Regions from separate parts of the Vibrio harveyi genome, predicted to be linked through region 3. Evidence: predicted binding sites of a transcription regulator. Region 3 holds the regulator's gene; each other region holds the start of a gene.
What was found. Region 3 encodes CRP, which controls carbon source genes, mostly activating them, when cyclic AMP is high. Its sites were predicted from a motif close to TGTGANNNNNNTCACA; they were not measured.

Region 1: a site for CRP is predicted at 1,736-1,751, ahead of recB (exodeoxyribonuclease V subunit beta). Genes of this name have one in related genera too.
Region 2: a site for CRP is predicted at 1,381-1,396, ahead of deoD (purine-nucleoside phosphorylase). Genes of this name have one in related genera too.

What each region holds. Positions count from the first base shown of each region.
Region 1 covers NZ_CP125875.1:406,373-409,661, reverse strand. The annotation lists gene recB (exodeoxyribonuclease V subunit beta) at 1-1,591, opposite strand, end outside; gene recC (exodeoxyribonuclease V subunit gamma) at 2,204-3,289, opposite strand, start outside.
Region 2 covers NZ_CP125876.1:1,027,866-1,031,154, reverse strand. The annotation lists gene QMY49_RS21235 (MerR family transcriptional regulator) at 1-177, opposite strand, end outside; gene QMY49_RS21230 (YbgA family protein) at 167-1,117, opposite strand; gene deoD (purine-nucleoside phosphorylase) at 1,515-2,225, shown strand; gene QMY49_RS21220 (hypothetical protein) at 2,294-3,289, shown strand, end outside.
Region 3 covers NZ_CP125875.1:3,397,845-3,401,133, reverse strand. The annotation lists gene QMY49_RS16090 (phosphoribulokinase) at 1-863, shown strand, start outside; gene crp (cAMP-activated global transcriptional regulator CRP) at 1,103-1,735, shown strand; gene QMY49_RS16080 (DUF1338 domain-containing protein) at 1,925-2,716, opposite strand; gene astD (succinylglutamate-semialdehyde dehydrogenase) at 2,981-3,289, opposite strand, start outside.

The DNA of each region.
Region 1 (3,289 bases), 480 kb from region 3:
GAATTTGGCTTGCTGTCGCCTCTGCCATAGCGGTGAGGTAGTCACCTTTTGGCAGAGGTTTATCTTCCGCTTCTTGCAGCCAATAAGTCAGTGCAGGCTGTTTTTGACCACCCATGGTCCAAACGCGTTTGTCGGCACTTGGGCTGTAATCCACAGAATGGAATGGAATGTCAGAGTCATAAATAAACGGGCTATCTGGCAGAGCAAAAATCTGGTTCACTGCCAATACCATATCGGCACTTGAGCGCCAGTTGGTACCAAGCGTGTAGTGAGCACTAACTTGGTTACGCGCCTTGATGTAGGTAAAGATATCCGCCCCACGGAAACCGTAAATCGCCTGCTTCGGGTCACCGATCATAAACAAACCGCACTCAGGATTATCCAAATAAATGCGGCTGAAAATACTGTATTGCAGTGGGTCGGTATCTTGGAATTCATCGATCATCGCAACCGGATAAAGCGTACGGATACGCTCTGTCAGTAGTGCGGTTTCATCGGTATCAATCGAGGCAGAAAGCTGAGTCAGCAAGTCATCGAATGACAACCATTGTTTCTGATTTTTTGCTTTTGCCAGCATCACGCGACAATGCTCAATCGCATGAGCTAACAATGGCGCTTTTAAGCTGATTGGGTTGGCAAGGAAGGCTTCTATCGCCTCAAACACCGGGTGCTGTGGCGCAGTGCCTTTCGGGGTTTTCTCAAATAACACATTCTGCGCGAACTTCTCCAGTTTATCTGGATAGTCATAGCCCGTGGTTTCTGTCGAAGCCCATACGTTGACCGCTTCTAACCATGTCGGTAAAGACTTTTTGGTGTAGCTGCGTTTGTTGACGTCGGAATCAGAAATCAGTGCGAGGAAATCCTCCTGGCTATCACACCATTGGGCTTTCAAAGCATCAATTTGCTTTAAATTTTGCTCATGCAAATCGGCAAGGCTACCTTGCATTGCAGGAACAGAGAGACTTAGCGGCGCACCCGTGAGGTAGTTACTGATGTCATAAAGTAGATCCGATGGCGAGCCCCATAGTTGACGCACTTCTCCTGCCAAAGCGAATGGCAGAGGATAGAAGTTACGACGCCAGTAATCGGCAACCACTTGCGCTTTAAGATGGCTTTCGTCTGTCACAAACTCATTATTGAAACGACTACCAGATTCAAATGCGTTTTGCGTCAGCATGCGTTGACAGAAACCGTGAATGGTGTACACCGCGGCTTCATCCATTTGGCGCTCTGCTTGCAATAGGATCTCAGCGGCTTGCTTATGATCCTCGACTTCTTCCAGCAAAGGTTGAATCACAGGATCTGAGCTTTGTCCGCGAGCGAATGCGATCCTCGCGTCGTGAATACGCGCACGAATACGATCACGTAACTCTGCAGTTGCGGCTTCGGTAAAAGTCACTACCAGAATTTGATCCACAGTCAACGGCACGCGATGTTTGGTATCAGTCGTGCCATGCCCTAGTAGGAGTCGCAGATACAAACCCGCGATGGTAAAGGTTTTACCCGTACCCGCAGATGCTTCAATTAGCCTTGCACCATGCAGCGGAAAAGTCATGGTTTGCAGTGGAGTTGGAACTGACATTTGCGCCATAACGCTGAATCTCTCCAAGTATTCAACAAGGACATGTAGATCTTCAAAGGCGTTTCGCATCTAAAGATCAACAAACCCTATAATGTGATCTATCGTTAAAAATTTTATTAATGAGTCTAATAGGTTGGAATATTTAAACCTTTGTGGGATCTCACTCACGGTTATCATTACGGAGTACCGTTAGTATGCGCCTCACGAGATAAGCCAAGCCATTCAGGCGGCTACACTCAAACGAATCATGGTCCCTCTGACCTTGTGGCCGTACAGCGAACGCCCTACAAAAAATAATGATTTTCTGGCGGCCACCCTACTCTCTTCTTTATCTAAATAATCCAACTTATTCTTATACCCAAGTGACTTCAAGATACAGGATTCAGAGCGTTGTCACTGATTCCCTGTTTATCGAAAATAAGCAAGGAAAACAACGCTGTGTAATAGATTACTCTTTCCAAGTTGTTTGACGATGAAATTGCTTCAGTGACACGCTCCCGAAGGGCGAGTTGTCTTGGCTCGTATACTTCGTTGACGATTTTTAATTTAGAGCCACTAGATCTTCAAATCATCGCCTCGCCTACAAGCCAAGTCAATCTCGCTGAACCAAGCATCTTGAGGTTACTTGGGTATACTTTCAGCATCCATCGCCGTCAATCTTGCGCCTTGAAGAACCAATGCAGTCAGTGTGCGAACTTCTGCTGCAAGCTCATCATTCCAAGCAGACCAAATACGCGAAATATACGCATTGTTTCCTTCGCCTGGGCTCATGTACCCATCATTGAATGCGTCCGCCATTTTCTTCAGCGATTTCTCTTCGTCATCAGCCCAGTGGCCACGACTAAAGCCCGCCTCGACACACGCCAGTGCTGTTTTCGGGAAATATGGCAATGGCTTAGTCATGCCTTCAAAAAACAGACGTACTAATTCAGCAAGAAATTGTTTCGCTTGATCAGCGTCTGCCATTGCAGGGTAAACTAAATGCACCGCGCCTTCCTTGCGGTCATAACCGATAACGTGGGTCTTTCTAGCCTGACCAGAGGCAGACATAGCAAGATGATCAATCCATGCAGCAAGATAATCCTGCGCACGAATTTTACCGCTTCGGTAGCGAATCAACCCAGACTGATAACACTGAGTTAGCCAACCGGTTAGACGGATGTTTTTTCCTTCACCAAGCACATCGAAGGTAAGGTCGATTTCTAAATCGTCTTGCGGCGCACCGGATAAAAACGCCAACTTATCCACCAACTCTTCCGCTTGCACGCGGTTGGTTTCAAACTCGATATCACCAAATGCGCCAACCGGTAATTTGCCCTGCGCGCGTTGCTCACTCATGAAGTGCTTGAGTACGTCTGCTTTTGCGGACGGTTGAGTAATGGCGGTTTCGAGCAAGGTTTCTAATAACTCATCGCGCATCTGATAGCTTTCTAAGCCACCTAAAACAAACGGCTCATCGTCTTCCATCACAGGTAACGGCGGCTCGAACATCACTTTCAAACGACGGTTAAAGAAATACTGTACAGGCAAACGCCAGAAGCGTTGTAATTCCACCAAGTCCAATTCGATTGGGAAGGTTGCGCCAAGTAAGTAATCATCCAATGCGCGGTTAAACTCGCCACGCGCATGACCTTGCGATTGATTGCTTTGGGTCAACGCAGCTGGAATCCACTCTTTGGCATAGCTTGAATGAGAACCTTGGAATGC
Region 2 (3,289 bases), on a different replicon from region 3:
AATTTCACGAATAGTATCTAAATCCTGCTGTCGATACAGGCGGTGACCCTTCTCTGTTCTTTGTGGTTGGATCAAGTTATAGCGTCTTTGCCAAGCGCGCAGAGTAACGGGTTTTACTCCCGTTAACTCTGATACATCTCGAATTGCGTATAGTTTTTCTTCTTGGCTACAATCCATAACGAAGTCTCATCTCCTGTGGATACGGTTCTAAGTATTTTTGTTTCTGTAAGTACGCGTCGGGGTACGTATTGAGATAGTGCTTAATTAACGTTAACGGGGCAAGTAATGGTAACAAGCCCGTACGATAATCACTGATCACCGTCGCCAGCTCCGCTTTTTCATTAGCGGTTAAAGAGCGTTTAAAATAGCCTTGCAAATGCATCAGGACGTTCGTGTTGTTTTTTCGACTGGCGCGATTCTGTAACGCTTTCATCAGACCTAGACGATATTCGTTGTAAAACTGTTCCATTTCGTAACTTGATACATCTGCAACCAAGCGTCCCAGCGAACGATAAGACTCTGGATGGTGCGCCATTAAAGTCAGCTTATAGCGAGAGTGAAAATCAATAATTTTGCCGCGTGTGGGCTCGCCGCCCATCGACTCATAAAAGTCATTCAAACAGTAAACACGCGTAATGAAATTTTCTTTTAAAACCGGATCGTTTAGACGACCGTCTTCTTCTACAGGCAACCACGGCATTTTTTCCATTAATGTTCTGGTGTACAAACCGATACCTTCTTTCGCCGCACTATTTTTGCTGTATACCTTCACTCGCTCCATGCCACACGTTGGTGACTTCGCACAGACGATGTAACCACACAGCTCTTCATCCTCTAATTCGTTCACTTTATTTTCTGAGTACGCAAGCATGTTGTCAGTGTGGTCGTTTTCTGGATTTTTCGTTTCTACCAGCGCGATTCGCTCCTCATTGCTTACCAAACGAATGGTAGGGCGTGGAACAGACATACCAACACCGACTTCTGGACATACGGGAACAAAGCTAAAGTAGCCGTCGAGCTCTTTCGTTACGAAGTTACTGATTTTATGTCCCGAATCGAAACGAACTCGTTCGCCTAGTACACAAGAACTGATACCAACTTTGATTGAAGATTCCATAACGAAGCATCCTATACAAAATGTTTTGTTGTATAACTTATAGCAAGTCAAATAACATTGTACAAGAAAATAAATTGTACAATTTAATCGTTTTACTCACTCTCTTCGAATATCGATCAGAAACTTTTAAGAAAAAATTTTGTGCTGAAAGACGAGATTTTGTGCGCGCAATCGACAAACTGCTCAAAAGCAAATCGATTGCCTTTTTGCTTTCAACAGATTTAGTTATCAACAGATTATTTAAACAATAAAACCGACCATTTTGTGACTCAACTCTCATGCCCCCTTACCCTGTCCCGATATTATTGCCTCAACGAAAACGAACAAGTTCAACAGAATTGGTAATAGCATTCTATAATTGATGCGTTTTACCTGAACAAAACTTTGGAGAGCACTTATGGCAACCCCACACATCAACGCACAACCAGGTGATTTCGCTGAAACAGTACTAATGCCAGGCGACCCGTTGCGTGCAAAATACATCGCAGAAACTTTCCTAGAAGATGTGAAACAAGTTTGTGACGTTCGCAACATGTTCGGCTTTACTGGCACATACAAAGGTAAGAAAGTGTCTGTTATGGGTCACGGTATGGGTATCCCATCTTGCTGTATCTACGTACACGAGCTAATCGCTGAATACGGCGTGAAAAACGTTATCCGCGTAGGTAGCTGTGGTGCAGTACGTGACGACGTGAAACTAATGGACGTTGTTATCGGTATGGGTGCTTCTACAGACTCTAAAGTTAACCGTATCCGTTTCAACAACCACGATTTCGCAGCAATCGCTGATTACGGTCTTCTAGAAGAAGCGGTTAACCAAGCGCGTGCTCAAGAAGTACCAGTTAAAGTAGGTAACGTATTCTCTGCAGACCTATTCTACACACCAGAAGCTGACATCTTTGAGAAGATGGAAAAACTAGGCATCCTAGGTGTAGATATGGAAGCGGCAGGTATCTACGGCGTAGCTGCAGACCTAGGCGCGAAAGCTCTAACTATCCTGACAGTTTCTGATCACATCATCCGTGGTGAAAAACTAAGCTCTGAAGAGCGTCAAAAGTCGTTCAACGACATGATGAAAGTTGCTCTAGAAACTGCAATCAACATCTAAGAAATACTTAAGTAGTAATTTGCAGCCGGAGCCTGACCGGCTGCCTGAATTATCCCGAGGGGGCGATTGTGTCTAACGGCGAACTGCCAAAGGACGCAGATGGGTTACAACTCAACTTTTGTAAAACATTGGCGTGTGACAACTTTGGATTGAGTGATGCAAAGCGTTACGTCTTGCAGCATGCTAACCCTAAACGTCCGGCGATGGTGTGCCGTGAATGTGGAGCTTTCCCCCCCTTACTTAACAACCGCGATGTGGTCAACGAACTTCATCGTTTGAGACACGTCCACAGTGATGGACTACCTGCTTGTCGCAATGATGACTGCGACAACTTCGGACTTTCTGTCCACACTCATAAACACCTCTATCACGCTTTTGGTTACAGTGGCGATCGCCAACGTTACCGCTGTAAAGTGTGTCAAAGTACTTTTGTCGATAAATGGTCTGGTGCCAACAAAAAGCTTCAATTTCAAGAAAACTTAATGGGCTTGCTGTTCACGGGATATTCCGTCCGAGAAATCTGCCGTAAACTGAGCATCAATCCAAAAACCTTTTACGATCATGTTGATCACATTGCTAGTCGTTGCCGCCGTAAGCTTGCAACCATTGATGCACGCTGGGTAAACCACGCGCAGCATTATGAGCTCGCTTCTAGCTACGTTGCATTGCAACCCCATAGTAATAATGGCGTGTATTGGATTGCTTCTGGTGAGGCACATTCGGGCTACATTCTTTGTCAGCATGTGAACTATTCATCTGATGATGAGCCAGTGGCGTCCTTGGATCACAATCCATACGATGAAGTCTCTCGCTTTGTATCACAAGAATACACCGCTGAAGCAAGTGAACCACCACCAGAGCCATCAAAAAAGCTGCGTGAGCGCATCGATCAGAAATACCAAACGATTTTGGCCCGTGGTAACGTCGAAGATCCAATGGGAAATCTCTCTGTTTTCCACTATCCGTCTAAAGGTGCCTTAATTCGTCCACCTTATACCTCTTACGCACACTATCTTCATGTATTGGATATGTGTTGCCCAGAAAAACGCGTATCGATCTACATG
Region 3 (3,289 bases):
CGAAACACCCAATCATTGCGGTTACTGGTTCGTCCGGTGCCGGCACAACCACCACTTCTGAAGCCTTCCGTAAGATGTTCAATATGATGAACGTCAAACCAGCGTGGGTTGAAGGTGACAGCTTCCACCGCTTTACACGTCCAGAGATGGATGTCGAAATCCGCAAAGCGCGTGAGCAAGGCAAACACATCAGCTACTTTGGTCCACAAGCCAATGACTTTCCGGGGCTAGAAGAGTTCTTCCGTAAGTTCGGTGAAGATGGCACTGGCAGCGTGCGCCGCTATCTGCACACTTTTGATGAAGCCGTTCCATACAACCAAATGCCGGGCACCTTTACGCCTTGGCAAGATCTGCCAGAAAACAGCGATGTGCTGTTCTACGAAGGTTTACACGGTGGCGTGGTAGATGGTGATGTCAATGTGGCGCGTCACGTCGACTTTCTAATTGGCATGGTGCCGATTGTGAACTTGGAATGGATCCAAAAGTTTGTTCGTGACACGCGCGATCGTGGTCATTCAAGAGAAGCGGTGATGGATTCGATCGTGCGCTCGATGGACGATTACCTGAACTACATTACCCCGCAATTTTCTCGCACACATATCAACTTCCAACGCGTACCAACCGTCGATACTTCTAACCCACTTAACGCTAAAGGCATCCCTAGCTTGGATGAAAGCTTCGTGGTGATCCGCCTGCGCGGTATCAAGAATGTCGACTTCCCGTATTTGTTGGCGATGATTGATGGCTCCTTCATGTCTCGCCATAACACCATTGTGGTTCCTGGCGGTAAGATGAGCTTTGCAATGGAGCTCATAGTGAGACCGATTCTGCAGCAACTCATCGAAACCGGAAAAATTGGCTAAAAACCTCGTTAATTGAGTGTTTACTTTTCATACCGTGATCATGTGCACAGTTTTGCTTACAAAATCTCAATCATGGCACGATTAAAATCAAGAAATCGTTTCCGAAAAAGGATACTATTTCTAACCGAAACACAAGAGAGCTTGCAGCATATAAAAAGTGCTCTTATTCTAGTAAGCCAATTCAGGCTTAGCTAAAATATGGATAGCGCAAGCGTACCCTGCAGAGGAAGTGAGATATTATGGTTCTAGGTAAACCTCAAACCGACCCAACATTAGAGTGGTTTCTTTCACACTGTCATATTCATAAGTACCCATCAAAGAGCACGCTAATTCACGCGGGCGAAAAAGCAGAGACTTTGTACTACATCGTTAAAGGTTCTGTTGCGGTTCTTATCAAAGACGAAGAAGGTAAGGAAATGATCCTTTCTTACCTAAACCAAGGCGACTTCATTGGTGAGCTTGGTCTATTCGAAGAAGACCAAGAGCGTACAGCTTGGGTTCGCGCTAAATCTCCTTGTGAAGTGGCAGAGATTTCTTTCAAGAAATTCCGTCAACTTATCCAAGTTAACCCAGACATCCTAATGCGTCTTTCGGCGCAAATGGCTCGTCGTCTACAAGTTACTAGCCAAAAAGTGGGTGACCTAGCGTTCCTAGACGTAACTGGTCGTATCGCTCAGACTCTTCTGAACCTTGCTAAACAACCAGATGCGATGACGCACCCAGACGGCATGCAAATCAAGATCACTCGTCAGGAAATCGGTCAAATCGTTGGCTGTTCTCGTGAGACAGTAGGTCGTATCTTGAAGATGCTAGAAGAGCAGAACCTAATTTCTGCGCACGGTAAGACTATCGTTGTTTACGGGACTCGTTAATCTCGATTAACGTTTAAAAAATTTAAAAGCCACCAAATGCAAGTTTGGTGGCTTTTTCTTTTTTTTGGGAGTTAGACATTGAGAGTCGAGAGCGCTGCGCTTCACAACGGACTTCATCCTTTGAGATGAAGCCCTCTCAGATTCCAAGTAAAAACCCTCTCGAAGCGAAGCATTCTCGCCTTGTATCTATTAACCGTTGGTACTCTCGAAGATCTTATCTGCCGATGCAGCTACAAACCCTGGGTACAACTCACCGTTATCCATTGGGTAGCGCTTAGCAAACTCGTAGAAGCCTCCAGGAATCACCTCAACGCCTTCAGTGAAGGTCACTGGCACTTTGTCTGCCATGGTCGATGATTGCTCTAGTAACACCTCTGGCGTGCCTTTTACTTCACCGCCATTCTCGTTGATGATAAAGCCTACGGTGCGTAGGTGGTCGTTCACTTGCTTCACTTCTTCATGCTGATTGAGTTGATTCACGCTCACTGTGAAGTGGTTCGCTCCGTAACCGTGCGCAGCAAGCCAAGAAGCGTACTCACTCTCTTTCGCTAAGATCTGGAAGTCAGCATAGCTAAGGTCCCACAAACGTCCGCCGTACAAGAAGTCACTGCTGGTCAATTTAGACGCATCAACCTGCTCTACCAGTTTATGAACGATGGCTTGTAGCTCTGGTGAGCACTCATCCACTTTCAATTCACTGATGAAGACTTTTGGCTGTTTCGGATCTGGGTGCTCAAAATGTTTTGCCACCAGCTTTTTGCTTTCAAATACGTAGTCACCACAGGCTTTGTAACCCACCGCTAGGAATGGCTTCGCTAACGTTTCAATGCCTAGGGGAGCGACATTAAACGTACGTAGCGCAATATGGTCATTAATCAGAGGCTCATCTTCTTGAAGAAGCTGATGAACTTTAGCAGCAGAAGGGCAAAGACGTTGAATGTAGTCTTGCCATAGCGATTCAAATAACACATCGGGCGTCATAACGACTCCTTGTTATGAAATGTAGAGTTAGGGGTAAGAGGAAGTTGACCGCTCGTTCACAGCCCGTGGGCTGTCCAGAATCACGAACGAGCGGTCATCAACCTGTGACGGTATGTGTGGCATAAGTGCCAGTCAGTCAACACGCTCTGGAGAGTCTTAAGCTCGCCTTTGGCGTTTGCCAGCGCGCTTACCAGAATCCTAACTTGGTAAATAGCTCCGGCAGAGAGAAGCGGCGATACTTTGTCACCACTTCGTGTTTCTCTATTACAGGCTTACACCCGGGCTCAATGTGGCAGGTAAGACCGTCTCTTGTCCTTCCATTGATGCCATTGGGTACGCACAGTAGTCTGCTGCGTAGTAAGCACTAGGGCGTAGGTTACCCGACGCACCCGGACCACCAAATGGCGCATCACCACTTGCGCCCGTCAGCTGACGGTTGCGGTTCACGATGCCAGCACGAATGTGGTCCACGAAGTATTCCCATTCTTGGTCATCGGTTGAAACCAGACCTGCAGATAGACCAAAGCGCGTATCGTTCGCCAGCTCTACTGCTTTCTCTAGCCCTTCATAGCG